DNA from 3 places in the Thalassotalea sp. SU-HH00458 genome. Region 2 is predicted to be linked to each of the others. Evidence: predicted binding sites of a transcription regulator. Region 2 holds the regulator's gene; each other region holds the start of a gene.
What was found. The regulator MetJ, encoded in region 2, represses methionine synthesis genes. The targets are predictions, from matches to a motif close to TAGACGTCTAGACGTCTA.
Positions count from the first base shown of each region.

Region 1: a site for MetJ is predicted at 9,190-9,207, ahead of ABXH06_RS17205 (cystathionine beta-lyase). Genes of this name have one in related genera too.
Region 3: a site for MetJ is predicted at 952-969, ahead of metK (methionine adenosyltransferase). Genes of this name have one in related genera too.

Region 1 is NZ_BAABWW010000014.1:53,548-64,006, forward strand. Features, by position in the region: gene ABXH06_RS17175 (glucosaminidase domain-containing protein) at 1-767, shown strand, start outside; gene ABXH06_RS17180 (NCS2 family permease) at 868-2,160, opposite strand; gene ttcA (tRNA 2-thiocytidine(32) synthetase TtcA) at 2,188-3,132, opposite strand; gene ABXH06_RS17190 (MBL fold metallo-hydrolase) at 3,344-4,372, shown strand; gene dinG (ATP-dependent DNA helicase DinG) at 4,438-6,546, opposite strand; gene ABXH06_RS17200 (DNA polymerase II) at 6,648-9,125, shown strand; gene ABXH06_RS17205 (cystathionine beta-lyase) at 9,279-10,457, shown strand.
Region 2 is NZ_BAABWW010000004.1:199,885-210,343, reverse strand. Features, by position in the region: gene ABXH06_RS07940 (adenylosuccinate synthase) at 1-769, shown strand, start outside; gene ABXH06_RS07935 (malic enzyme-like NAD(P)-binding protein) at 1,216-2,460, shown strand; gene metJ (met regulon transcriptional regulator MetJ) at 2,553-2,882, opposite strand; gene metB (cystathionine gamma-synthase) at 3,120-4,277, shown strand; gene metL (bifunctional aspartate kinase/homoserine dehydrogenase II) at 4,296-6,746, shown strand; gene ABXH06_RS07915 (hypothetical protein) at 6,875-8,338, shown strand; gene ABXH06_RS07910 (GGDEF domain-containing protein) at 8,462-9,592, shown strand; gene argE (acetylornithine deacetylase) at 9,623-10,459, opposite strand, start outside.
Region 3 is NZ_BAABWW010000006.1:223-10,681, forward strand. Features, by position in the region: gene murI (glutamate racemase) at 74-886, shown strand; gene metK (methionine adenosyltransferase) at 1,054-2,241, shown strand; gene ABXH06_RS10290 (ABC transporter permease) at 2,332-4,848, opposite strand; gene ABXH06_RS10295 (ABC transporter ATP-binding protein) at 4,861-5,541, opposite strand; gene ABXH06_RS10300 (efflux RND transporter periplasmic adaptor subunit) at 5,626-6,933, opposite strand; gene ABXH06_RS10305 (sigma-54-dependent transcriptional regulator) at 7,114-8,535, shown strand; gene ABXH06_RS10310 (sensor histidine kinase) at 8,525-9,874, shown strand; gene trhO (oxygen-dependent tRNA uridine(34) hydroxylase TrhO) at 9,940-10,459, opposite strand, start outside.

The DNA of each region.
Region 1 (10,459 bases), on a different contig from region 2:
TAATCAAACCATTCACTGAGCAAGAAAAATATACGGCGATTGCCTCTAAAAAAACCGACAAAGCTGTCGGTCCAATTAAGAAAGTTGAAAAGCCGCTACATGATGTAGATTTGCCAAAATTTAGCAAAATTGTTGATATCAATAAAAAGAAAAAAACATTTTTTAATTTTTTACGCCCTGAGATCATCAAAGAAAACAACCGAATTATTAAGCGACGGAAACAAGTCATTGCTATCAATAATAAGCTCAAGGCTAATGAAGGCTTAACCGAAGAAGAACAAGCTTTAGTTGCAAGTTTTGTTAAACAGTACAAAGTTAAAAACGCGCCAACCTTGACCCAAAAAGTAGAAAAGCTTTTAACGAAAGTGGATATTGTCCCTACGGCATTAGTGTTAGTTCAAGCGGCAAATGAATCTGCATGGGGCACTTCAAGGTTTGCAAGGATCGGATTAAACTTCTTTGGTATATGGTGCTTTAAAAAAGGTTGTGGCATGGTGCCTAATAGTCGTGATGAAGGGTTAGATCACGAAGTTGCGGCGTTTACCTCGGTAGAAAAAGCGGTGAAGCATTACTTACATAACATTAATACGAATCAAGCTTATCAAGTTTTTCGTTCGATCCGCGCACAACTCCATGCAAATCAACAACCCCTGACAGCAGAAGTTTTAGCTACCGGATTATTGCCATATTCAGAACGAGGAAGTGATTATGTCTTAGAAATATCAGAGATGATCAGACATAACAAAAAGTATTTTAAAAACAAATGATTATTTGCGTTTCTATCGTTATAAATTAAGTTAATAGAAACGCAAACTCTTTCACGGCATTTTACTCACCGTCATTCATTTATCCGCATAAAAGCAATACTTAAGCAAAAAAGATAAATTTTACTAAAAATAATAACGCTAACAAGCAGACACTGATATTAAGCTCTTTAGTGTGGCCACTAAATAACCTTACAGCGACATAACTGATAAAGCCAAATGCAATGCCATGAGCTATCGAAAACGTTAGCGGCATAGTGATACAAATAACTGCAACCGGCACGGCATCAGAGATATTATCCCATTTTACATGAACAAGTCCTGCTAACATCAACACCGCCACGTAAAATAATGGGCCAGCCGTTGCATACGATGGAACCATAGCCGCTAAAGGAGCGAAAAACAACGCCAATAAAAATAGTACGCCAACGGTAACCGCCGTCAAGCCCGTTCGACCACCAGCAGCAACACCTGCCGTGCTTTCGACATAACTGGTGGTGGTTGATGTACCTAACATACTACCCGCGACGGTAGCCGTTGAATCTGCTAATAATGCTTTTCCTAAACGGGGGAAGTTTCCTTTGTCATCTAAAAGATTGCCTCGTTGAGCAACGGCAATTAATGTCCCAGAAGTATCAAATAAATCGACAAATAAAAAGGCAAAAATCACGCTTAACATGCCCACTTCTAGGGCACCTGAAATATCTAATTGCATCAAGGTAGGCGTAACCGAAGGGGGCATTGAAATGATGCCAGAATAATCAACCTTACCAAAAAGTATACTTAATATTGTGATCAGTAAAATAGAGATCATCACCGCGCCGTTAATATTTCGATTAACCAGCCCAACAATAATAAATAAGCCTAATGCCGCCATGACCGCAGAAAAGGCAGTAATATCACCAAGGGTTAATAGCGTAGCTGGGCTATCAATTACAATTCCGGCATTTTTAAGTGCAATAAAAGCGAGAAATAACCCTATACCTGCAGCGATGCCAAAACGTAATGAGTGAGGAATGGCATTAATGATCCATTCTCGAATATTAAATAAACTTAATACAATAAATACACAACCAGAGATAAAAACACCCCCTAATGCCACTTGCCATGTATAGCCCATTTCTAAAACAACGGTATAAGTGAAAAAGGCATTCAAGCCCATTCCTGGAGCAAGGGCAATTGGGTAATTGGCAATAAATCCCATAACAAAACAACCAATTGCGGCAGCAACACAGGTGGCTACAAAAATTGCTCCGTGGTCCATGCCACTATCCGCTAGCATGGCAGGATTAACAAAAATTATGTATGCCATGGTTAAAAAGGTGGTGATGCCAGCAACGACTTCTTGCCTTAGGGTGGTGTTGTGATCTTTTAGCAAAAATATTTTTTCTAACATTAAGGGACCCTTCACTTATTTATATTGTTATTTGATTTCAGTGATGTTTAAAACATTGGCTTGATCAACATTGATAGCAGCCGAAGTATCATTACTTGTTGAAGAAAAGTGTGTTTCTTGATCAAAAGCAGTATCCCCGCCATTGATAATACCCGAGTGGGCGTTAATTGATTTAAAGTCAAAGAGTTCACTGTCACATAAATGCGAAGGCACAATATTTTGCATTGCGGTGAACATAGACTCAATTCTACCTGGAAAATTTTCGTGCCAGTCATTGAGCATCTTTTTAATATTTTGCCTTTGTAAGTTAGGTTGTGAGCCACATAAATTACAAGGAATGATTGGGAATGCTTTTAATTGGGCGTACTGTATTAATTCACTTTCTTTACAAAAGGCTAATGGTCGAATCACTACATGTTCGCCATTATCTGAAACTAGTTTTGCAGGCATTGACTTTAACTTTCCACCATAGAACATATTTAACATCATAGTTTCAATCATATCGTCTCGATGATGGCCTAAAGCTATCTTCGTTGCTCCTAGGGCTTTAGCTGCTTTGTACAAAACGGCGCGACGTAAACGTGAGCATAAACTACAGGTGGTTTTACCTTCAGGAATTTTGTCTTTAACAATAGCGTAGGTATCTTCTTCAATAATTTTATATTCAACGCCCAATGACGTTAAGTAATTTGGTAAAACATGCTCAGGAAAACCCGGTTGTTTTTGATCTAAATTGACTGCAATTAATTCAAAGTTGATAGGTGCGGATTCTTTTAAAATCATCAATATTGATAACATCGCGTAGCTGTCTTTGCCTCCGGACAAACACACCATAATACGATCCCCATCTTCAATCATATTGTATTGAGCAATGGCTTGACCAACATGACGACGTAAGCGCTTTTCTAATTTTGCTAACTGACTTTTCTGTTGAGGGGTTAAAGACGTTGAAGGTGCAAGATTTGTAGACATAATATTCTCAGATGTAAAATTACCGTATAAACTCAGGAACGTAGACGTTCGGCGCGTATTATAACCAAGAAGGTAACAAATCTACATTACTTTCACGCGTGTTTACGGCAGAATAAACTTGTTAAGAAATTACTGTGATCATTAACGATAAAATATGATGGTCAGTAAAGGTCATTTTCATTAAAATTTTTTGAATCGTTAAAGAGCTAATATGACTACACAACTTATGACGCGTTTGTTAAAAAATCCGACGGAAAATAAAAATGGCCATCGATTAACCTTGGTTGGATCGCGCTTTTTTATCATCTATTTTATGTTATCACTATTGTATATGTCATCAGCATTTAAGGTATACGCACATAATTTTCATACTAAAGGGCAGGTTTCTACCACTCACAACGCGTCACATAGTCAGGGAAAATCATCGCAAGTATTAGCTTCAAAATTAACATTTCAATCTTATGTTAAGTACTTAGGCAATGAAGCGTTATTTGTCAATATTTCAAACAGTAAGCTGTTATTTGATCCGTTTTTTCATGACAATATTCGAATATATCAATTGGTGCCAGACACGTTAAAAAGGGATATTTTTAGCGGTACAGCCCCGTTTAATGCGATCAATTTGATTTTAATTAGCCATGCACATCGCGATCACTTTGCCGTCGATGAAGTTGTTAGTTATTTATTACGTTTTACAAACACTAAACTCGTTGGCCCCAAACAAGCAATTGATAAGATCAACACCCAGTTAAAAAAGCTGAATAAAACTATTAGTCACGAAAGGCTTATCTCAGTTAATTTAAATATTGGCGATCAACCATGGCAGCAAAAAATTGGTGAGTTTCTAATTGATGCCGTTAGGATCCCACATGCCGGCTGGCCGAGTCGGGCGGAGGTTGAAAATATCGTTTTTCGAGTGACGCTAAATCATGCTATTGATGATACTGCTAGTCAACACACGACCGTGATGCATATGGGGGATGCTGATCCTGATGATGATCATTATTTACCCTACCGAAGCTTTTGGCGAAAAAAAATAACGGAGGTAAATTTTCCTCCCTATTGGTTTTTATACTCAGCTGAGGGGCGTGATATTTTGGATAATATTATCGGCGCAAAAACTAATATAGGTATTCATGTGCCTATGGCTGTGCCAAAGCAATTACAACAATCAGGACGTGAATATTTTTCGATACCCGGAAACATTAAGCCGTTACACTCACAAACTCCAGACAAGTAGAGCTGTCAATGCAACATGGCTAAGCGTGTATAATTGGCACTTTTTAATCAAACTGATAATAAAAATTAACTACGTCGATAGGGCGGTAAAGAGTTAAGCAAGTCTTTACCGTAACGTTTAGACACTAATCGGGTGTCCATAATGGTGATTGTGCCGGTGTCTTGCTCATTTCGCAGTAAACGTCCTGTGGCCTGAACTAATTTTTTTGACGTTTCTGGAACCGAAATTGACATAAATGGGTTACCGCCTTTAGTGGTTATATATTCAGCTTGAGCTTGTTCTACAGGCGAGGTTGGTACGGAAAAAGGTAACTTAGTAATGATTAAATTGGTTAAATATTTGCCAGGTAAATCTAAACCTTCAGAAAAACTTTGTGTACCAAAAATTATACTGTCTTTGTCGTCATCACATAACTTTTTATGCTGTTCGATAATATGTTGGCGAGACTGCTCACCTTGTACTTGAATGCTAAGTTTGTGATCTTCTCTCAATGATTTTGCAACTTGCTCCATCTGCCAATAAGAAGAAAACAATACTAAAGTTGCTTTGTCTTGCTTGATTATGGCAGGTAATTCTTTAATTAATTCATCTGTAAATTCATGAGCGCTTGGTTCATTTTGCATTGGGTGAACCAGCAGTTTAGCGTTATTTTGATAATCAAAAGGCGAGTCTACTTTTTGATATTGTGTGCCGTCGTTGGTTTGTAAACCTACTTGTCGGCGAAAATGGTCGAATGAATTTAGCGCTAAAATGGTGGCAGAGCATAACACGGCACCTTCACACTTACTCCATAAGTTATCTTCTAGGGTAAAACCTACTTCAATAGGAGATGCCGATAATAAAATGTCTTGGCGTTTTGAGCTGATTTTTTCCATCCAGCGAGCCATCGGCGCCCCTTTTTCGTTATCCGACACTGCATACATGGCCCACAAAGCATGAAAGTTTTCTAAGCGTTGGATCATAAAACCGCATTCAGCTAAAGCTGGCTCGGCTAAATACATTTGTACATCACCGTCTTTGACCGACTCCATTAACAGGTTATAAAGCTTATTACTTTGAGTGAGACATTTTTTACTGAGTTCGGTTAAATCTTCCGCCCAATTTTTTAAGTTTTTTGGGATTATGCCATTTTCAAACCGGTAAATACTGTTGTCATCTTCTCTTGCAAAACGATTATGTTTGTCCACTTGTTCCGCAAAATATAACGCTTGATTATTATCAATAAAGCTTACTACTTTATTCAATTCACCGATTAAGTCTTGGCAATCATCGCTAAGTTTTATCGATGGACTGATCACTGATTGTGATTTTATCAACTTAGACAGTTTTGCAGATAATTCTTTTAACTTTTCAAGCCAGTCAAGGGATCCCTTCAAAGTTACACTTGCACTTGAATGGTCACGCGTTACCTTGGGTAAGTGATGAGCTTCATCAATAATATAAAAAACGTCTTCTGGTGCGGGCAATATTCTGCCACCACCTAGTTCAAGATCCGCGAGTAATAAACTATGGTTTATCACCAAAACTTCACAAGTTACCATCGCTTCTCTTGCTTTATGAAAAGGGCAATGTGCATGCTCTGCTAAAGTTTTTAAACAGCTATGTTTGTCTGATTGTATTTGTTGCCAAATATAGTGAGGGATTGGGTCTGCCCAAGAATCAATATCACCTTGCCATTGGTTATTTTTCAGTGCGTTATGTAAATTACTTAATAACTTGATATCCATAGCACTAGGTTTTTGGGCAAAGGTAAAGCCAGCTTGAGGGTTGTCATGTTGGCTAACTGCCGCTGCTAATTTTTGTTGGCATACGTAGCGTTGTCGCCCTTTGACTAAACTAAAATTAAAATTTAATCCTGAATGCTCTTTTAAAAAAGGCAAATCTTTATCCACTAATTGTTCTTGCAGTGCAACCGTTGCGGTGGAAATACAAACGGTTTTTTGCCGAGATAAAGCCAATGGAATAGCACCTAACGAATAGGCAAGTGATTTACCCGTGCCGGTTCCTGCTTCGATAGTAATGATTTTTCGAGATTTATCGTAATCACCCGCTAGGGTTTTAGCAATTTCTGCAATTAAAAACGTTTGTTGTTTTCTAGGATTAAAATTAGTTAGGTTTTCCCCAATGGTTTTGTAAGCCGTGCGTATTATTTGTTTTATCTTATCTGTTAACATAAGTAGTATGTTGTAGGCGCTGGCCAACTATCCATAAAGTAATTTTTATCATACAATGCTGTATATAATAACAGGTTATTAGGCACTAATAGAACCTTTTCATGACAATTTCTTCGATAAACACACCCGCGGCTCATTTAAGTGGCTTTATTTTAACGCGCCAAGCCTATGATACTAAACAAGGTATCGAGTTGTCTTTCTGGTTAAAGAGTCACAATGGTGTAAGAAATTTTCTGGTTAAGCATGAAAAAGCGGTATTTTTTGTCGAAGCTGAGCAACAAAGCAAAGCCAGCAATTTGTTAAATGACAATAACGTTATTGTCGAAAATATAAAACCTGTACCGCTTAAAACCTTTGGGCAAGTGCCTGTGGTAGCTGTTTATTTTTCTACGATGAGAGAATTCTATCGTGCGCGAGAGATACTCAAAACGCACGATGTAAAATGTTATGAAGACGATTTTCGTCCAGAAGATCGCTACTTAATGGAGCGATTTATTACCGCCAGTGCACATTTTACCTTAGCTGATCAGCAATCGTTAACCGCTGGGCAACGAAAAAGTCGCTTTCCTGTTCATCTTGTTCATAAATCTCGGGCAATACCGGCTGAACAAACGCTTGACGCCATTTGTTTATCTATGGTTTCCCTTGATATAGAGTGCTCGATGAAAGGAGAGTTGTACTCTATTGGTCTTTACTCGGAAAACCTAAACAATCAAGCGTTAAAAAAAGTATTGATGATCGGCTCCCCAAATACTTTTGCTAAGTCAAAAAAGCTAAACGATCAGCAAGCCTCTGATATTGAGACGAATATTGTTTGGCTAAGTGATGAACAAACTTTGCTGAAAACTTTGATTGAGTGGATTGAAGTCAATGATCCTGATGTTTTTATTGGTTGGAATGTTATTCAGTTCGATTTTGCTTTGTTACAAAAACGATGTGATTTGTATGGCATAAACTTTACGATCGGCCGTGATGGTCGAGCGCCACGTTGGCGTAAAAATCAAAACAGTGAACAACAATTTATCGACGTAAATGGTAGGATCATTCTAGATGGAATCGACTTATTAAAAACCGCTACATACAATTTTCCAAGCTTTTCCTTAGATTACGTTGCACGAGAATTATTAGGCTTAGCGAAAAAAGTCGACGATGTTGATAATCGCATCAAAGAAATTACCGATAATTTTCATCATGATAAGCTAGCATTAGCGGCATATAACCTAGAAGATTGTCGATTAGTCACCTTGATTTTTAATAAAACTCAATTACTCGACTTTGCCATGCTACGGGCACAATTAACAGGTTTAACTGTTGACCGAATAGGCGGCTCAGTGGCGGCATTTACTAATTTATATTTACCTAAATTACACCGTGCTGGTTATGTTGCCCCTAACATGGGAGATGGTTTACAAGGACTCGTTTCGCCCGGCGGCTATGTGATGGACTCGATCCCCGGTTTATATAAAAATGTTTTAGTGCTTGATTTTAAAAGCTTGTACCCCAGTATAATTCGCTCGTTTAATATCGACCCTATGGGGATGATCGAAGGATTAAACGATCCTGACAATGCTATTGAAGGCTTTGACGGAGCGTTGTTTTCAAGAGATAAACACTTTCTCCCCGATATTATTAACAAATTATGGCTTGAGCGTGATAAAGCGAAAAAAGAGCAAAACGCCGCATTGTCACAAGCAATAAAAATTATTATGAATTCATTCTATGGCATTTTAGGCTCTACAGGTTGCCGATTTTTTGATCCTCGTTTATCAGGCTCAATTACCAAAAGAAGCCACGAATTATTAAAAGTCACTAAAAGCTGGATAGAAGATAAAGGCTATAAAGTGATCTATGGCGATACAGATTCAATTTTTGTCCATGTTGGCAATGATAAAACACCAGACGAATGTAAAAGTTTAGGTGAGGTATTACAACATTTTATTAATGATAAATGGCAAGCAAAACTTAAAACTGACTTTGATATTGAAAGCCAGTTAGAAATTGAATTTGAGACTCACTTTACGCAATTCTTTATGCCGACTATTAGAGGGCTAGAGGTAGGAACAAAAAAACGTTATGCGGGAATAGTCATTAAAAATGGCCAACAAGCGCTAATATTTAAAGGCTTGGAAAGTGTTCGAACTGACTGGACGGAACTTGCGAAAAAATTTCAACGAGAGCTTTATTTAAAAGTTTTTAATGGCGAAGAAGTAACAAATTATATTATTGATTTTGTTAATAAAACCAAAAATGGTGAAATGGATGACTTACTTATTTATCGTAAACGCATCCGTCGAAAATTAGATCAATACGTGAAAAACGTGCCACCGCATATTAAAGCCGCTCGATTAGCTGATGAAATAAATAATAAAGCTAATAAGCCTTTAAAATTTCAAAACAAAGGTTGGATAGAGTACTACTTAACTACGGTTGGCCCGCAAGCGAAAGGTTATGTTAGTGCACCGCTGGATTATCAAGTATACGTAGATAAACAACTTGCCACTGTCGCCGATGCTATTTTGCCGTTTATCGGTACAAGTTTTTCTGAAATTACCGATGCTCAGATGAATTTATTTAATTAATAAAATATCGTTATAAAAAATATCGTGCAACTGATAACTATTCACGTTATAACATTAATATAAATAGCTATTTAGATGGCTAGATGGTTGTGTTTTATCATGGCCAATTTGCTGTTAATTAGTGATATTCTGCTTAAAAAGAGTACCCATGTGATGAAAAAAGAGACAAAGTTTGTAAATGCCGGTCGACAATCAAAATGGACGCGAGGCGTAGTTAACCCACCGGTAGAACGTGCTTCAACCGTTGTTTTTGACTCTGTTAAACAAATGAAACATGCCACTGTTAATCGCGGTAATCAAGTACTCTTTTATGGCCGTCGCGGAACATCAACCTCTTTTGCTTTTAGTGATGCGATGACCGAATTAGAAGGCGGAGCAGGTTGTGCTATTTACCCGTCAGGCACTGCTGCTATTACCAATGCCATTTTATCCTTTGTAAAAACGGGTGATCATATCTTAATGGTAGACACCGCCTATGAACCAACGCGAGATTTCTGCGACAAAATACTCAAAAATATTGGCGTTGAAACCACGTATTACGATCCGTTAATCGGTGCAGACATTGAATCGTTAATTCAAAAAAATACCTCTGTGATATTTTTAGAATCACCGGGTTCTATCACCATGGAAGTGCAAGACGTACCTGCCATAGCAAAAGTGGCTCATCAACATAATTGTATTGTCATGCTTGATAATACCTGGTCGGCAGGGGTAAATTTTCAGCCATTTGATTTTGGTGTTGATATTTCCATTCAAGCTGCAACTAAATATATTGTTGGCCATTCTGATGTCATGCTGGGTACCGCTATCGCTACAGAAGAACATTGGGAGCAACTGCGTGAAAACAGTTATTTGATGGGACAATGTACTTCTCCTGATGACTTATATTTGGCGATGCGCGGTATTCGTACTTTAGGTGTGAGATTAAAACAGCACCAAGACAATGCCTTAAAAGTAGCGAACTGGCTTGCTACTCGAGATGAAGTAGATGTGATATTGCATCCTGCGTTTGAAAGTTGTCCGGGCCATGATATTTTTAAACGTGATTTTACCGGCGGTAATGGTTTATTTTCTTTTGTATTAACACGGGGAAATCAAGCCTCGGTAAATGCACTGTTAGACGGTATGCATCATTTTAAAATGGGTTATTCATGGGGAGGATTTGAAAGTTTAATTCTCGCGAATACTAACGTTGGCAGACTCCGAACGGCCACCCAATGGCCTTACGAACAGCCTTTGATTCGTTTACATATAGGTTTAGAAAATGTTGATGACTTAATTGTCGATCTCAGCCAAGGTTTTGCACGATTGAACGCGGTATTAGACGCATAACC
Region 2 (10,459 bases):
CAAAGCAGAGCCAGTTAATTATGAACAAGTGCTTGCTGATGTATTAGCGGTACGCGAAGTGATTATTAGTATGGTTGCTGACATTGCGGAATTGCTTGATCAAGCTCGTATTGCTGGCGAAAAAATTATGTTTGAAGGTGCGCAAGGTACGTTACTTGATATCGACCACGGTACTTACCCTTATGTAACTTCTTCAAATACTACTGCCGGTGGTGTTTCAACAGGTTGTGGATTTGGACCTTGTAATATTGATTACGTATTAGGTATCACCAAAGCTTACACCACTCGTGTTGGCTCTGGCCCATTCCCAACAGAATTAGATGACGAAATTGGTAATCATTTAGGCACAGTTGGCCATGAGTTTGGTGCAACTACAGGTCGTGAACGTCGTTGTGGTTGGTTTGATGCGGTTGCTATGCATCGTGCTACTCAAGTCAACAGCGTGACAGGTTTTTGTTTAACTAAACTTGATGTTTTAGATGGTTTAGAAGAATTGAAAATTTGTACTGGATATCAAACTAAATCAGGTGAAATCATTACTGTTCCGCCAACCGCAGCGGAAGGTTATGAAGAAATCACTCCGGTTTATGAATCTATGCCAGGTTGGTCTGAAAAAACCTACGGTGCAACTTCAATTGAGCAATTACCTGCTAATGCTATTGCCTATATTAAACGTATTGAAGAAGTAACAGGTGTGCCGATTGACCTAATTTCAACAGGCCCAGACCGTAACGAAACTATCATTTTGGTTAATCCATTTAGCGAATAGAGTTTTACGCGTTGATTGTTTTTAAAGGCCACTTTTAAAGTGGCTTTTTTTATATCTTTTTATCGAGCGATATAGCCAATTTGTTGAAAGCAGTAGCCTTGATTACCTGCCGTGAAAATCATTTTATACTCTGACGTTTGTTTGATCATCAAAGTATGAATATCGCTAACGTCAATGAAATAGCGCTAATCCGAGCGGATAAAGCAAAAATCCTCGAAGAAGAAAATGAAAATCTAGTGATATGCCTTGAATGTAATAGTGAATATTTATCCAAGTAATGTGTAATTTCTTATATTAGTGGTAGTGTTTATCTAGGCTATAGAGGTATTACCACATAAATTTAGCTTGAGTTCAGGGTAAATAATGCAATATTATGTAAAAGAAAATGAACTAAAAAAACAATAATCTATAATATATTAATATATAACGCACTGGGACTACCAATAATGACTGATTTACGCCAACAGGCACTTGATTATCACCAATTTCCAACGCCTGGAAAAATAAGTGTAGAACTTACAACGGCTGCCGAAACTAGCCTGGACCTCTCTCTTGCTTATAGCCCTGGAGTCGCAGAGCCTGTAAGAGCAATCGCTGATAACCCAGATGATGTTTATAAATATACTGGTAAAGGCAATACTGTTGCTGTTATTACCAATGGTACCGCGATTTTAGGTTTAGGTAATTTAGGTGGCATGGCATCAAAACCTGTGATGGAAGGTAAAGCATTATTGTTCAAACGTTTTGCCAATATCAATTCATTTGATCTAGAAGTAAAGCATAAAACCGTCGAAGAGTTTGTCTCAACTGTGGCAAACATTGCCGATAGTTTTGGCGGGATAAACCTTGAAGATATCAAAGCGCCAGAGTGTTTTGAAATTGAAAAGGCGTTAATCGAGCGTTGTAAAATCCCGGTTTTTCATGATGATCAGCATGGTACAGCCATTGTTACTGCGGCAGGTATGATCAATGCGCTTGAGATTCAAGGGAAAAACATTAAACATGCAAATATTATTTGTATGGGCGCGGGTGCGGCTGCGATTGCTTGTATGGAGCTTCTTATTAAATGCGGCGCGCAACGTGAAAAAATTTACATGTTAGATACTAAAGGTGTTATCCATACCCGTCGTGATGATTTAAATGAATATAAACGATTATTTGCTAACAATACCGACAAACGTACTTTAGAAGATGTTATTGATGGTGCTGATGTGTTTGTTGGTGTTTCTGGCCCTAATGTTTTATCGGCAGAACATGTGAAATTAATGGCACCTAAACCCGTAATCTTTGCTTGTTCAAATCCAGACCCTGAAATCAAACCTGAATTAGCCCATGCCACGCGTGATGATATCATTATGGCAACGGGTCGTTCTGATTATCCTAACCAAGTGAATAATGTACTTTGTTTCCCGTTTATTTTTCGTGGCGCTTTAGATGTGAGAGCAAGGACTATTAACGACGAAATGAAAGTCGCTTGTGTTCATGCCATTCGTGAATTAGCAAAAGAAGCTGTGCCTCAGGATGTTTTAGATGCCAGTTGTGAAAGTACATTAACCTTTGGTAAGGAATACATTATCCCTAAACCGATGGATTCGCGTTTGTGTGCGAGAGTGGCAAAAGCGGTTGCTCAAGCAGCAGTTGATTCTGGGGTTGCAGCGTTAGAATTACCTGAAGATTATATGAATAGCTAACCGTCCTTAAATGAAAAAGCTCAAATAAATAATGTATTTGAGCTTTTGTTGTTTTATCACGAGTGCTCGTGAGTAATAAATTAGACTAGCGATTAGTCATCTTCTATTTCAAATTGGCTAAAATCTGTGACACCTTGTTCTTCTAGTGCTTTACGAACACTGGCTGGTAGCTTCTCAACATTGTCTTTTGCTAAGTCGATATCATCAGGTAATGGTTGCCCGGTAAAGGCATGTAAAAACGCTTCGCATAATAATTCACTATTGGTTGCATGACGAAGATTATTTACTTGACGTCTTGTACGTTCATCCGTCAATACTTTGAGAACTCTTAAGGGGATAGAAACGGTAATTTTTTTTACTTGTTCACTTTTTTTACCGTGTTCGGCATATGGGTTGATATATTCGCCATTCCACTTTGCCATGAATTACCTCTGGTTACTTTTATTATGAGTTTTATGCTTAATTTACGCTGAAAACAGATAAACTATTCATCTTATAGTTTTAAATAGATTTTACTGGTTGTTACCGTCGAGTCAATAACGAATGTGTAGAAGTTTAGATGTCTAAAGTTCTTGACCCGCCAATTTAAAAGATTTAGACTTTTGGACGTCCAAAAGTCTATTTGGTTTTATTGCAGCAAATATTTCACTGAGAGTCATATGAACGATAAAAAAATTGCAACGATTGCAGTACGAGCAGGTATTAACTCTGACGAGCATCATGGTGCTGTTATTCCTGCTATTCATTTGTCGAGTACCTATGCCCTGAAAGGTTTTAATGAGAAGCGACAGTTTGATTATTCTCGTACGGGTAATCCGACAAGAGCAACATTTGCGCAAGCGATTGCTGAATTAGAACAAGGCAGTGTTGGCATAGTCACCAGCACAGGCATGGCAAGTGTGCATTTGATTTGTCAGCTTTTATCTACAGATGACACTGTGGTGATCCCTCATGATTGTTATGGCGGTAGTTATCGTCTATTTACCCATTTAGCTAAACGTGGACAATTTAATTTAATTGTTGTTGATCAAAATGATGAGCAAGCATTAAACGAAGCGTTACAACAAAAACCTAAATTAGTGTTATTAGAAAGCCCTAGTAATCCTTTATTGCGTTTAGTGGATATTGAAAAAATCACCAAAGCTTGTCATCAAGTTGGCGCATTGGTTGCCGTTGATAACACCTTTTTATCACCGGCATTACAGCAACCATTGTTGTTAGGCGCTGATATTGTTTTCCACTCAACCACCAAATATATCAATGGCCATAGTGATGTCGTTGGTGGCGTGTTAGTCACGAAAGATAAAGCGTTAGGAGAAGAGCTTGCATGGTGGGCTAATTGTATTGGCATTACCGGCTCTCCTTTTGATAGTTACTTGGCGTTACGTGGTCTTAAAACTTTGCCTATTCGTATGAGGCAACATCAAGAAAATGCCAACGCAGTAGCTCAATTTTTAAAAGCCCATGCGGCGGTTAAAGCAGTCTATTATCCAGGTTTTTCCGATCATCCAGGTCATGAAATTGCTAAAAGACAACAATATGATTTTGGTGCCATGATGAGCTTTGAAGTGCAGGGTGGCGAAGAAGCAGTGAAAAAACTGTTTGCTAATTTAACCTTATTTACTTTAGCTCAATCACTTGGCGGCGTTGAAAGTTTAATTAGCCACCCATCAACGATGACACATGCCGGGATGGAACTCGCTGCGCAACTTGAAGCAGGTATTACCCAATCATTAGTCCGTATTTCGGTTGGTATCGAAGACAGTGATGACATTATTGAAGATTTAGCAGCAGGTCTTGCCGCTAGTCAATTGTAGAGCAAAAGTGAAAAGAACATGAAACAGTCTAGTGCAGCAGAAAAGTTAACGGCCGATCAAAACCAATTGGCAAAACATGCAGTTCAAGTGCATAAATTTGGTGGTAGTTCGTTAGCATCAGCTCAATGTATTGTGCGTGTTGTAGATATTATTCGTCAGCATTGTCAATTAAATGATATTGTCGTGGTTTCAGCCAATGGTGGAACAACCGACGCTTTATTTGCGCTATATCATCAAGCTATCTTACAGACTGAAACACTCGAAATTTCGCTGCATGATATCAAGTCAATGCAAGCTCAACTTATCAGCGAACTATTATCGCCAAGTAATGAAAAGCGATTATTAACGCAATTAGACGCAGATTGTGCGCAATTAAAAAAATGGTTAGAAAATTCACCACAGCAACATCAAGCTGATATTTTAGCCTTTGGTGAATTGTGGTCTGCGCGTTTACTTTCCGAAGTATTAAGTGAAAAAGTTTGCCCAAGCGTTATGGTAGATTCCCGCGATTTTCTCGTGATTGATAATGACAAGGCTTGTCAGGTAAATACTCAAGTTAGTAAAACGCAATTATATCAATTAAAACAACGTCATAAATTAGCCGTTATCACGGGTTATATCGCGAAAAATAGTCAAAATGAAACTTGTACCTTAGGCAGAAATGGCAGTGATTATTCTGCCACTATCATGGCATCATTAGTTGGGGCTTTAAATGTCACGTTATGGACTGATGTAGATGGTATTTATAGTGCCGATCCTCGGGTGGTTCCGTCTGCAAGAAAATTACACCGTTTGCCTAATGGTGTCGCTAAAGAATTAGGTAGATTGGGTAATCCGGTATTACACGCAAAAACCCTACAACCCTTGACAGATCATAGTACACATTTACATGTTGCGAGTAGTTTTGACCCATCCATTAGTGGCACTGAAATTGGTAAATTTGGTCAAATTGCTAAGCAAGAATTGTCTGTCACATTTTTAAATGATTTATTGTTGGCACAATCGGATAGTTTTACAGGAAACTTAGGTGAACAAGCCCAACAAGAGTTTTCAGCGGTTTGTGGTGATGATAAAGCCGGTTTTATTGTTATTCATCAAGAACAACAAAAGGCGGTGAGCCAGTGGCTTGCTAGCCACGACACGGAAGTGAAATTTACACCCGCCAGTATTTTAGCGACTGTCGGTCATAAAGTGATTCATCATGGTGACGTGCAAGCGTGGTTTAAACGTTCATTAAGGCACAGTAAAACTTTTGCCAGAGTTAACTCGCCTAATGAACATAGTATCATGGCTGTACTTACGCAAGCTTGTACTACTGAGTTATTAAACAATGTTCATCACGACATGACCAAAGATGCTCGCCATATCGGCCTTGTTGTTGCCGGTTTAGGCAATATAGGAGAACGATTCCTTGAGATGTTGCCGGCACAATTAAGTCGAGTGCCAGCGCTTGAAAATGTGCATTTAGTTGGTTTAGTCTCATCTAAAAAAGCCCTGTTCAATAATGACGGTATTGAGGTTAATCAGGCACTGTCCTTATATCAAAAAGATGCACAACCGATTGATAAATCAGAGCTAATGTCCTGGTTAGCTAATCATCCTTATGATGAATTAGTAGTGGTTGATGTTACACCGAGCGAACAATTTAGTTTGTTATATGAAGACTTTTTTAAGCAAGGTATTCATGTCATCGGGGCAAATAAATGGGCCGCTTCTTCTAGTACGGATAATTATAAGACTCTGCTGGCAAGCGCGGCTAAAAGTAAAAGTTTGTGGTTTGGAAATACGACAGTAGGTGCTGGGTTACCAATAAATTATGCGATTAATGATTTATTAAATAGTGGCGATAATATTACTGAAATATCAGGGATTTTTTCAGGGACGCTCTCATGGATTTTCGAAACCTATGATGGCACGTTACCGTTTTCTAAGTTAATGCTGGATGCACTTTCACAAGGTATTACGGAACCTGATCCTCGTGAAGATTTATCAGGCCGTGATGTACAAAGAAAGTTACTGATTTTGGCGCGAGCCGCGGGTTTTGAACTTTCATTAGCAGATATTGAATGTCAAAACTTAGTACCGGATGCATTGCAAACGTTATCCATTCCGGATTTTCTAGCGGCAGCGGATCAATTAGATTCGTTTTTTTCAGAGCAGCTAAATCAAGCGAAAGAAAAACAATGTTGTATTCGCTACATCGCTCGTTTTTCTGTGTCTGAATCAGGCAAGTTAACGGCGAAAGTAGGTTTAGAAGTATTAAGTAACAATGATGCTTTTGCGAGCTTAACACCGTGCGATAATATCTTTCAAATTAAAAGTGGCTGGTATCAAGAGAATCCGTTAATTATCCGCGGGCCAGGAGCCGGTAGAGATGTTACGGCAAGCGGCATACACTCGGATCTTGTCAATATCTGTCAGCGATTAAATACCCGTCAAAGCCAAGTGAAACTTAAAGGGATTGATTAATATTAGTTCTCTTAATGTGCTTGGCGATTTGAATGAGTCAAATAATTTCTTGTGACTTAGGGTAATTTTAACTAGCATGAATGTTATCTGATCCCAGTTTAGGTAACTGACTGTTATAAACTAAAATTATGCCGAACAACGCTAAAATAGATACTCGTTTTACTACTCAAGTAAAAGTTTTACTCGATAAAATATATGGCCGAAGTATATTAAAAGATTCTCTCCTTGAGCGAGCCATCAGCTTTTTTGAATATCAGCCATATAATGAGAGTAAGCTAGAAAAACTAAAACAGCGCATATATGAGCTTAATACGCAAAAAGATGATGAAAAAGTCAAACTTGAAATAGAGAAGACTGAACGTCAATACCGTGAATTTAAACAAGACCTTAAAGATGAAAGTAATGAAAGGCATAAATATCTTTTAACTATTTGTCAGGAAATCATCACGTTAAGCGAGGGAAATAATCAAGCTGAGAGCAATAAAAAGTCTGCTCAACTTTTGGGTACCATTCAGCTGTTAAGTCCTACCGAAGGCAAGAAAGTCGCCAAGGTAAATGAATGTAACAAGCCTTTATATAAGGCTGTTTTATGCTTACGATTGCTTGACAAACTTTGCATAGATAAGTCGCCCATTGTTAATGAAGAGCAAATTAAGTCCTATCTAAGTGATGAAAATATCGCTCAATTTAGTCAATGGCCAGAAACTGATAGTAAAAGTTATCAAGCATTTGTTGATAACGTAAAAATTTCAATTGTAATGGCGGCGCTTTTACAAGATATCGGTCATTTTCATCAAGATGCTCAACATATCGTGAAAGGAGAGGATGGTACACTTGATCCTCATCGAACGTTACTCGTAGAAGATCGAAAAGCTCTGTTGCAAATTAATTATCGTGAAACGATTCGCTTTTTAGTAGAGGGGCTTGGTACACCAACTTATATCGGTAATTCTAAAGCTGATAGAGATAAATTTTACTTCGCTGAACATAAAAAGTTAGTGTTCATCAAACATTTACTAAAGAGCGCCATTACGCCTAAACAAGGTATTGGAAATATCTTAAAAGTCCCACAAATCTACACTTCGATAATCTTGTCGACTAAATCAAGTTATAACTACAAATTGTTACCAAAGGTCTATCAAGCGCTTAACGCCAATGCTGAAAACGGTATTTGTAGCCAAGACGTTGTTGATGCTTTGCGAACCATTACCGGAGATTATCCTCAAGGCTTCGGCATCACCTATATTCCCATTGGCGTGGAAGGTAAACCGGGTGATCATTATGAATACGCTATTGTTAATAATCTTTATCCGGAAAGCCCCGAAACACCTAGTTGTCGTACAGCAACGAGAAATTTAACTTTTCTTGTCCATGGCCAAGATATTGTTATTACCCTTGATATGAACCTTTATCACACCGAAACCGCGCAAAACTTTGCCAATATTAGTAAAGATAGGTTGAACGAAATATTAGAGTTGCTTGCTTCTAATTATAAAGAACGACAAAACCTCGATTTATTGCCAAGGTGTTGGCATGCAGGTGAGTTTTTCTCGATTAAAAACCATCAAAAATTATGGAATAAGAATACTTAAGTGATGGTGACTTAAAGCGTGTTTATACTTAAAAATGCATAAACAACGCGATGTCTATTTTATAGACAATTTTTCTTGAAAGGAATATGCTGTAGCTTCTCGTAGATAATTGGATGAATCTATATGGGCTCACAGTTTGAAATTGCGTTATCAGTGATTATTGTTTCGATAGTCATGTTTATTGCGTCACTTCTTTTTAAAGATAAAGAAGGCGACAAGCCTGCACGTATTGCCTTTCGTTCGTTTTATTTTTTTACTGTGATATTTTTTGTCGTAATGTCAGCTAATATCCAATCTTCTACGTTATTACTCGATTTTTTTAGTGACGTCTTTTTTGCCTTGTCCGGATTATGTTTAACTATCGGTATATTGTGGCGCTGTCAAAGTAAAATCCCCATTTCATTGGTGTGTAGTTTTGCTGTCATTTATGTCATTTCTGATAAATTTGTCATTGAGTCAAGTGTTCAAGTGGCTTATTTATATAACGTTATCCTTTCACTTGTTTGTGTTTATGCACTATTAAATAGAACGCAAGGAAGTAATGTCGGCGATAAAGGAATGGCACTGGTTATCGCGTTGAACACTTTGTTACTCATCGCAAATTTAGCTAGTTTTACTGGCATCATAAACCATGAATTTTCAACCCAATTCATGGTAACACTTTTCATTTTTGCTCCCGCATATTTAGCAGGATTAACCATTTTTTTATTTTCAAGCTATATGTTAGATGCGCATAAGGCCCTAGAAATAGAAGCGACAACCGATCCATTAACCGAGCTCTATAATCGACGGTTTTTTCTATCTGAATCAAAGCGTATGTTAAAAGCAGCTGAAAGACACAAAGAACCGTTATGCGTGATGATGTGTGATATCGACTATTTTAAACAGGTTAATGATAATTATGGTCATAAAGTGGGCGATAAAGTGTTAAAAGCATTTGCGCATGTCCTGAGTGATTATCTTCGAGGTGGTGATATATTAGCGCGTTATGGTGGGGAAGAGTTTGTCGCTATACTCACTCAAACAGACAAAGTGAAAGCGTTAACCGTTGTTGAGCGGATGCGTGAACAAGTAGAGAAACTATCGTTCGAGACAAATAAAGGCACAATTAATTTAACCGCTAGTTTTGGGATCTGTGAAGTACAAGATTACCATGATATAGAAATGTCGATAAATCATGCTGATAATGCCATGTATGATGCAAAATCGGCGGGGCGAAATGTGGTTAAGCATTATGAAAGTGTGCTGGCTTAACCATCATTTATCATCATTTTAATGGCGACATTAAAAACAATATTGATTGATCATGGCTGCTAGCAGCAAGTTAGTTTTATCTATCTCAGAATAGGCCAAAAATTCATTCGGTTGATGTGCCTGATTTATTGAACCTGGGCCTAGGACAATTGTTTGACAACCTAATTGTTGAATATAAGGTGCTTCAGTTGCGTAGTTAACGGCGCAACATTGATGACCACTTATTTCTTCAGCCAGACTGACGAAGTCACTGGGTTGTTTTTGTTCAAAACTCGGCGAGCTTGGATGTAATTCATCAAAAGAAATTCGATTTGGATATTTTTCTGCTAAAGGCGCTAAAGCCTCTGCAAGTAAATTAATTAATTCAGCATCAGTCATGCCTGGTAGGGATCTCATATCTAAATCAAGTTCACAATGACCACAAATTCTATTCGCGTTATCACCACCCTTAATGGCTCCTAAATTAAGGGTTGGCGCCGTAACATCGAAAGCTTGATTATGATAGTTACTGATGAGCTTTTCTTTTAATGAGATAAGTTCTCCAATGACTAAATACATTATTTCAATGGCATTTACCCCTAAACTAGGTTTACTCGAATGTCCAGATTGGCCTTGAATAGTTATGCGATGAGACATATGCCCTTTATGCATGACTACCGGTACTAAATTTGTTGGTTCGCCAATAATAGCGACATCTGGTTTCATTAATTGTTGTTGAGCGAAAAAACGAGCTCCTGCCATTGTGGTTTCTTCATCAGCAGTGGCAAGAATATATAATGGTTTTTTTAATTTTGACGCGTTCAGGTTTTTACATGCTTGTAAAATAAAGGCAAAGAAGCCTTTCATATCACATGTACCTAAGCCATA
Region 3 (10,459 bases), on a different contig from region 2:
CTTTACTTTAATGCTTAACTCCCTATAACATCACCATTAGTCATTAACTATTACTCTTTTGGTTATAAACACGTTGCCTTCAGACACATTCACTCATAATACAAATGCTCCGATAGGTATTTTCGACTCTGGCGTTGGCGGCTTGTCTATTGCAAAACGTATTTCTGAACATTTACCTAACGAACAACTCATTTATTTTGCTGATTCACAGTTTGCCCCGTATGGTGATATTTCCAATCAACAAATCATTGAACGGGTAAATTTTATTGCCGATACGTTAATAACCAAACAATGTAAAGCAATAGTGATTGCTTGTAATACGGCGACTGTCAATGCCATTGATCAATTAAGAAATCGTGTAACCCTCCCTATCATTGGTGTTGAACCGGCAATTAAACCGGCAGCAAGGATTAGTACAACCCAAAAAATAGGTATTTTAGTCACTCAAGCCACGGCAAACAACGCCCGCTTCTTAGCCTTAGTAGAACAATATAAAAATGGTGCACAAGTCTTTATTCAGCCCTGTTTGGGCTTAGTTGAATTGATCGAGCAAGGTCTGCAAACATCAGATAAATTTATTCATTTACTTGAACAGTATCTTGCCCCTTTGATTGCTCAAGGGATTGATACACTTGTATTAGGCTGTACTCATTATCCATTTATGAGCGAGGCGATCAAAAAGATAATGCCAAGTGGTATTGAACTTATTGAAACCGCTACGCCTGTGAGTGAACAGTTAAAAAGGCAACTAATTAAACATCACTTGCTTGCAAAAAAAACATCGAATTTAGCACATCAGTTTTATAGCTCGTCGGAAACCCCAACGCAAAATAAAATATTTTCTCAATTATGGGGAACAAGTATTAATGTTGAATTATACAAATAAAACAATCAGTTAATAAGTATACCTCCGTTAAAGTTGTTAGATATATCATTTAAGTTTAAGCCATTTAGACGTCTAGGCGTAAAAAACTAGAAATATTTTAAAACTCGGGTTACAATTCATTTTATTGAATAAAGTACTATTTTAACCAGCTTAATTTCCGAGGGTTTATGTCAAAACATTATTTTACTTCAGAGTCTGTTTCTGAAGGTCATCCTGATAAAATTGCCGATCAGATCTCTGATGCCGTGTTAGATGCGATTATCGCGAAAGATAAATTTGCACGTGTTGCCTGTGAAACTATGGTAAAAACCGGCGTAGCGATTATTTCGGGTGAAGTTTCTACAACAGCTTGGGTTGATTTAGAAGACTTAACACGTAAAGTGATTACTGATATTGGCTATACCTCATCTGATGTTGGTTTTGACGGCGATACCTGTGGCATCATGAATTTGATTGGCCAACAATCACCAGAAATCGCGCAAGGTGTAGATCGCGTAAAACCTGAAGATCAAGGAGCTGGTGATCAAGGGTTAATGTTTGGTTACGCAACTAACGAAACAGAAACGTTAATGCCTGCACCATTATTTTATTCACACCGTTTAGTTGAAAGACAGGCTGAAATGCGTAAATCAGGTGTTTTGCCTTGGTTACGTCCAGATGCAAAATCTCAAGTAACTTTCATCTATGAAGATAATAAGCCAGTTGCCATTGACGCGGTAGTATTATCAACCCAGCACAATCCTGAGATTTCTCAAGAAGATTTGCATGAAGCGGTAATGGAAAACATCATTAAAGCTGTATTACCTGCTGAAATGTTAACGCCTGAAACCAAGTATTTTATCAACCCAACCGGTCGTTTTGTTATAGGTGGTCCTGTGGGTGATTGTGGTTTAACCGGACGTAAAATAATTGTAGATACCTATGGCGGTATGGCTCGTCATGGTGGCGGCGCTTTTTCAGGTAAAGATCCATCAAAAGTTGATCGCAGTGCTGCTTATGCGGGTCGTTACGTTGCAAAAAACATTGTAGCTTCAGGCTTAGCTGATCGTTGTGAAATTCAAGTGTCTTATGCCATTGGGGTTGCTGAGCCAACGTCTATTTCAGTTGAAACATTTGGCACAGGAAAGGTGTCTGAAGAGCGTTTAATTGAATTGGTCCGTGAGCATTTTGACTTACGTCCTTACGGTATCACAAAAATGTTAGATTTATTGCATCCTATGTACCGCCAAACAGCGGCATATGGTCACTTTGGTCGTGAGCCTTTTGAAATGACAGTTGGTGACGATACCTTTACGGCCTTTTCATGGGAGAAAACCGATAAAGCTGAAGCATTGAAAGCTTCAGCGGGTTTGTAAACTGCAAATAACTAATATCTTGAAACAAAAAAACCGACATTTACGTCGGTTTTTTTATGGGTACAAGTTCATTAACCTGGCATAAAATATCTATTCATAACGAAGTGATTTTATCGGATTTTTTCTTGCGACATTAATAGCATTACTGCCCACGGTAAACCAAGCAATTAACATTGAAATAACGCCAACAACAAAGCATAAAGGGATTAACCACCAAGACTCTAACCTATATGGAAACGCTTCAAGCCAATCAAGCATCACAAAGGCTGCAATTGGCCAAGCAATTAAATTCCCGATAACTACGGGTTTAGAAAATTGCCAGATAAGTAAAGTAACGATTTGAGATGCATTCGCTCCCATCACTTTTCTGATCCCTATTTCTTTTGTTCTGCGTTCAACAGTAAAAGCGGAGAGGCCAAAAAGCCCCAAACATGCTACTAAAATGGCTAATACTGAAAAAGCTAAAAACAATTGTGCCGTGGTTTTTTCAGCTTGATATTGAGCCGCCATCATTTCACTTAAAAACTCCATTTCGATAGGCTGCATAGGAACATTGCGTTTCCAAATTTGGGTTATATCTTCCATAACCTTACCTGGGTTCGAACTATTAAAGCTAATGCTTGCAACGTTAAATCGACGTGGGTTTAACGTATAAACAGTCGAGCGAATACCAAATTTAATCGATCTAAAATGTAAATCAGGGATAACACCAATAATGGTTAACTGACGTTGACCTGAGATCAGTGTTTTACCTATTGCATCTTCAGCTTTATCAAAACCTAAATTTTTAGCGGCACTTAAATTTAATATCGCACTTGCCTTATTAACCTGATGATCATTCAATGAATTTTCCGAAATAGCTTTAAATGAGTCACTCCCATATGCTTCATTAAATAAACGTCCTGCAATGGGCTTCACTTGATACGCTTCGAAAAAGCCAAAGCCCATATTATGATAATTAATAAACCGCTGTTCATTAGCCGTTTGACTACCCTGATTTTCTAATAATTTAAAATCAGTATTGTTTTCATTATCTTGCGTCGGAGCTTCAGATGAAAACACAACAGAGCTAACTTGAGGTAAATTAAGCAATTCTTGCTTTAAGCTGGATAAATTATCACGCGCAGGACGAATATTAAGTATTAATTTATTATCGCTTTGATAACCAACGTCAACATTATTTGAATAAAGCGTTTGACCATAAACAACAATGGTTGATATCACTAAAATAATTGAAGTGGCAAATTGAAACACAACTAACACAGTACGAAACTTGGCTGAATTGCCCGATTCAGCACTTTTACTCGATTTTAAAATATGACCGGGTAAAAAACGAGATAAATAAAGTGCTGGATACAAACCTGCCCCTAAGCCAACTAATGCGGTAACGGCTAATAAACTACCTAACATGAGTGGGTCATTTAGCAAATGAAAACTCAGCTCTTTTCCTATGATTTGGTTATAAAAAGGTAAGACTAATTCAACGGCTACTAACGCAAATATTAAGGCGATTAACGCGATCGCGATCGCTTCACTTAAAAACTGCACGGCCACTTGAAAACGAGATGCACCTAAGACTTTACGCATGGCAACTTCACGGGCTCGTTTACTGGCTTTAGCAGTCGATAGATTCATAAAGTTTATACAAGCAATCAATAACACTAAGCCGGTAACGATAATAAAAGTATTGATCATTTTTGCATCCCCCATCGGAGTCAAATCTCCCATGTTGCCTGCATGTTTTTTGGCATGTAAATGCAATTGAGTTAACGCCATCAATCGAAGTTCTACAAAGTTAGACACTTTCATCGTGTTGTTTAACCCAGACATTCTATCTTTATACATTTCCACAAATGGACTTTCATTATTTAGCCAATACACCACTCTTTCTTGCAATTTATCAATAGAGGTATTTTCTGTGAGTTTAAAGTAGGTATATACATTGACACTAGTCCATGTATGTAAGGTTCCTGTATCGTTGACGAATAATGCTGGGTTTAAGCGTATTATAAAATTCATATTAAGGTGTGTTGCATTCGGTAAGTCTTTAATAACACCTGCAATAGGCACCGTTGAGGGCCCTCCAGATAGGCAACAAAATGTTAATGTTTCGCCAACAACGGCTGTTTTTCCAAAATACTTGATTGCCATTTCTTCCGTAATAACAAGATCCATCGGCTTTGAAAACGAGCTAGCTTTATCACCATGAACAAAAGGTAAATCAAAAACATCAAAAAAACTTCCATCAACCATAGTTCCTTGTTCAGAAAAGCCTTCACCGTTTTGTTGAATAGTAGTACCAAATTGAATAAACCGAACGCCCGCCTCAACTTCGTTTTGAGCATAATCACGAATAGCTTCCATCATGCGGCCAGCTGAACGAACCGTTAAAAAATCAGGTTGATCACCCATTTTATAAGCCGTATGTAAACGAACAATACGATCACTGTCTTTTATCCATTGATCAAAGCCCATCTCTTCTCGAACAAACAGCATAATTAAAATGCAACTCATTAAGCCGATAGATAAACCGAAAATATTGATGGCTGAGAACATGCGATTTTTTAGCATATTGCGCCATGCTGTCACTAAATAATTTTTAAACATAATAACCTCGACTTATGCCGCTTTAACGTTTTCAGTTACAACCTTGCCATCAAATAAATTTATGGTGCGTCGGGCATAATCTGCATGTGAAGGACTATGCGTCACCATTACGATAGTGGTGCCTTCATCGTTTAAAGCTTGCAACATTTCCATCACTTCTTGACCATTGGCGCTGTCTAAATTTCCGGTGGGCTCATCCGCCAAAATCATCGCTTGATCTCCCACCACTGCCCGAGCAACTGCGACTCGTTGTTGTTGTCCCCCTGAAAGCTGACTTGGCATATGTTTAGCTCGATGTGCAATGCCAACCTTATCCATCACGTTTAGAACACGCTCTTTTCTTTCGGCTGCGGGGATATTGTGATAAAGCAACGCTAACTCGATATTTTCTTCAACGGTAAGTTCATCAATCAAATTGAAATTTTGAAAAATAAAACCAATATTCTTTTTTCGAATAACAGACAGTTGTGCTTCGCTGTAAGTTGAAATTTCTTCATCATCGAAAAAATATTGTCCCACTGAAGGGGAATCGAGCATACCAATGGTATTTAATAAGGTAGATTTTCCACAACCTGACGGCCCCATAATAGCGACGAACTCTCCTTTTTCAATTTCGATATTAATATTATTTAATGCGGTTGTTTCAACATTGTCAGTTTGAAAGACTCTTGATAAATTGTGTAATTTCAACATATTAAATTCCTGCTTCGTTCGTTATATTTTTCATTATTGATTAAAGTTAGCGGTTAAAGTCAGCGGCTGAAGTCCCCTTAAACATTAAAGTGCTAGCCGTTGCATATCTTGATAACTGGTATAAGGGCTAGTTACGATTTTTTCGCCAACTTCTAAACCGTCAAGCACCTCTATAAATTGATTGTTTCTTCGTCCTAACCGAATTGAACGTCTTACCGCTTCGCTACCATCTTCAGCAACAACAAAAACCCATTTTCCGCCCGTATCTTGATAAAAGGCACCATTGGGGATCAAGGTCGCTGAGCTTGCATCGCCTAAGGTCAGTTTGGTTTGTAAGGTTTGTCCTCGTCTGATACCAGGCGGTTGTTGATCTTCGAATTTGAAATCAATCTCAAATTGCCCGTTTTGGACTTGCGGATAAATTTTGGCAATGGTTAGAGGATAAAAATCACCATTATTTTCATATTGCGCTAACTGGCCAATGTCTACTCGTCCTAAGTAAAATTCGTCAATAAAGGCTGTGACTTTATAATCATTTGGGGTGTCTATTTGTCCTAGACGTTCGCCCCGACCAATGCTCTGCCCTATTTCAACATTAAAGCCAGATAAGGTGCCATTAACGGGCGCTCGAACATTCATGTTATCTAAATTTTGTCGAGAAATGGCCAAGTTGCTTTCCAAGCGTTGGCTCGTGTCTTTTAGAAAAGCAAGCTGCTCTTCTTGCATTTTAGTATCGGAAGCTTGGCTTTCTAACGTTAACGTTAAACGACTTTTATACCACTGTAATGTGTCAAAAGTGTCATCGTATTTTGACTGCATAATAGCGCCACTGCTCACTAAAGCTGCCTCACGCTTAAGTTGGCGAGTTAACATTTTTATTTGATAATTGATATCAACTAAATTACGTTTATGCTGCAATCTGTTTTGTTCTAAACTTAGTTCAATTGAGCGCATGTTATTTAATTGTTCAGCAACTCTTGCTTCATTTCCTAACACGTTTAATTGCAATGAGGCATTTGAAAGTTCAACAATAAGTGCGCCTTCCGTTAATTTTGCACCATCTTCAACTAAAATTCTTTCGACCCGACCACCTTCAACCGCATCTAAAAAAACAGTTTTAGCTGGAATAACTCTGCCTCTAACCGGTATAAAGTCTTCAAATATTCCTTCACTTACTGTTGAAATAACAATACGTTGGCTATCAACTTTCAGAGTTTTTCCTGATGGAGTCGAAAACACACTATAGCCAATGTAAAGCAAAATAAGGATACCGATAAAGATCATCACACGCTTAGTGTGACTTTTTTGATGCTCAACCACCTTGTCCATACTTGCACCAGAGACAGAGGCTTTCGCGGTAACAGCAGTTAAGGGTGTTTCTTTACTTGTCATAACGTTTATCGATTCCTTCTTATTGATAAAGAATGAAGTACAATAAACGTTCCAAAAATTAAATTATTGATAAATAAACACTTAATTTTATTTTATTCGATATACTCGAATTCTACTGTACGTTATCGAACAGTAGCTGTACGATAATGAACACTTTTATTCGTAAAAAGACAAATTTTTGTGAAAGAAAACGGCAGAATTTTAATTGTTGATGACGACGATGATATTTTAACGGCAGGAAAATTATTACTGAAACGCAAGTTTTCGCATATCAGTACCTGTAATTTACCAGAACATATTCCTGCTTTTATACAAAACCAAGATTTTGACGTTATCTTGTTAGATATGAATTTTGGTCCAGGAGAAAGTACCGGTAAACAAGGGTTCTATTGGTTAAAAAAAATTTTAGCGATCAAACCAGAAAGTATTATCATCATGATCACAGCACATGGCGGTGTTGATGTTGCCGTTGAAGCAATGAAACTAGGCGCAACTGATTTTATCGCTAAGCCTTGGCAAAATGAAAAAGTAATCGCCACCTTATCTACCGCGATTCAATTAGGGCAAACACGAACTGAAGCCCAAGCATTAAGACAAAAAAATAATATCTTGATAGCAGCCAGCAATCAGGTCAATCAACCGCTACTTATCGGCGATTCAACCGCATTAACAGAGATAAAAAGCTTAATTAAACGAAGTGCACCTACTGAGGCTAATATTTTAATTCTCGGAGAAAATGGCACGGGAAAAGAACTTGTTGCCAGAGAAATACATCAACAAAGTTTGCGTGCAAATAACATTTTTATGTCGGTAGATTTAGGTGCTATCTCTGAAAGTTTATTTGAAAGCGAGTTGTTTGGTCATAAAAAAGGCGCATTTACCGGCGCCCAACATGATCGGATAGGACGTTTAAAAGCCGCAGATGGCGGCACCTTGTTTTTAGACGAAATAGGCAATTTACCCTTACACCTTCAAGCAAAACTATTAACCGTGTTAGAGCAAAGAGAAGTAACGCCGTTAGGAGAAAATAAAGCCATTCCGTTTGACGTTAGAATTGTGTGTGCGACGAATCTTGCAAAAGATAAACTTCAAAATGAAAGTATTTTTAGACAAGATTTATTGTTTCGTTTAAATACGGTTGAAGTAAACTTACCCCCCCTGCGCGAGAGGATCGATGACATTAAACCAATTAGCGAGTATTTCATCCAGTTGTATGGAAAAAAATATCATAAAGCTAATTTAAGTATTTCAGCTGCAACTATTAAACGTTTACAGCAAGAGCAATGGCTAGGCAACATAAGAGCCCTAAGGCACGCAATTGAACGCGCAGTGATTATGTCTGACAATCAAACCTTGACGATAGATGACTTTCAATTAACCGATGTAAGTTCAGCCCCTTCAACGAATCACAACAAAGAGTTCAGTATTGATAATCATGAAGATAAGCAATTTTTTCGGGGTGATTTAAATTTAGAATCAATCGAAAAGCAAACCATACACCAGGCATTAAAAAAACATCGATACAATATTTCACATTCAGCCAAGGAGCTAGGTTTAACAAGAGCGGCACTTTATAGAAGGATGGAAAAACATGGGCTTTAAACGTTTTTCTTTAATGATAATAACTCGCACTCTTTTAGTCATTTTAACTGCATTACTTTTTGCCTATTTTATGTATTCACCAGGCTATCATGCGGCAAGCTTTGTGACCTTATTAATCATCGGATTTCAATTTCATGAAATGATCCGATTCATCACAAAAACCAATGCGGAATTAACACGGTTTTTAAATGCAGCTCGATATGCCGATTTTTCTCAACGATTTGAATTAGCAGAATTAGGTATGGGTTTTGATGAACTTGGCAAGGCATTCACGGAAATCTTAAACCGATTGCAATTAGCCAGAGTTGAGCAAGAGAAAGACCTCAAATACTTCAAGGCAGTTATAGAACAAGTTCCCGTGCCTTTACTGACGGTTCATTATAATAAAAACATCACGTTATGGAATAACGCTGCACGTCGTTTATTTGGCAGTAATCACGTCACAAAACTGTCAGATCTACAGCAATTTTCTCAAGATTTCGAACAAACGTTAGCGAATATTAATCATAGTGGTAACTTACTGATTGATATAATGATTGATGGAATGGAGCATAGATTAAGTGTTTCTGCGACTCAAATTACCGTCAACCAACAGCAAGAAATTTTAATTAGTATGCAAGATATACAAAACGAGTTAAATATTGCACAGCTGCAAGCATGGCAAGACTTAGTGAGTGTATTAACTCATGAGATTATGAATAGTATTACGCCTATCGCTTCTTTAACAAAAACAGCTGCCGATCTCGTGGAAGATGTCAGAGAAAACTATCATCATAACCAAGCAGCTCTTGAAGATTTATCAGATGTCGCTGACGCGGTAAAAACAGTTGCTAATAGAAGTGATGGTTTGATGAGCTTTGTTAGTAGTTATCGAAAATTAACACGGCTCCCTACCCCAAATAAAAAGCGTATCAAAATAGAGCCGTTTTTATCGGATATCAGTAATGTGATGAGTCAAACAGGGTTTTGTCACGACATTACAATGTCTATCCTTGTGGAGCCAACAACCTTGGAATTTGAGGTTGATGTTGCCATGATGGAACAAGTGTTTATCAACTTATTGAAAAATGCTCAACAAGCACTAGTTAATAAGACTAAGCCAATCATAAATATTCATGCAAAGCTTAATAAGCGAGGCAGAGTAATGATTGCGATTGCCGATAATGGTAACGGGGTGGCGAAGGAAATCATCGAACAGATCTTTGTGCCGTTTTTTACAACCAAGCGGGAAGGCTCAGGCGTTGGTTTAGCGTTAACACGACAAATAATGATTGCTCATGGCGGTCATATTAAAGTTGAAAATACCAATGAGGGTGCTTGCTTTACCCTGACATTTTAAACATAAACTCAAGCAATAAAAAGCACAACACTGACGTCGGTTAACGCTACCACATTAATTGATTTTTATTTACTAGCCTGCTCTTTTTTAGCGGCTAGTTTTTCTTCTCGACGTTGTTTGATAACGCTTTCGATTTCACCACCAATATGTTTTTCGCCGCGAGCTTTGGCTAAATTGATCTGCTTTTCACGTTCTGCAAACCGACTACGTTGTTCTTCATTGTATTTGTCGATACATTTAGGGCAACTCACGCCTTTAACATAATGTTCGCTTTGTTTTTCTTCTTCGGTTATTGGATAACGACAAGCGAAACATTGATCATATTGACCTTGTTCTAAACCGTGTCCAACGGCAACTCTGCCATCAAAAACAAAACATTCACCTTGCCACATCGACTCATCTTGTTTCACTTCTTCTAAATATTTCAGTACACCGCCTTCTAGGTGATATACGTCTTCAAAGCCTTGTTCTTTTAGGTAAGCGGTTGATTTTTCGCAACGAATACCTCCGGTACAAAACATGGCTACTTTTTTGTGTTTGGTTTTGTCGAGGTTTTTCGCGACATATTCAGGAAATTCTCGAAAG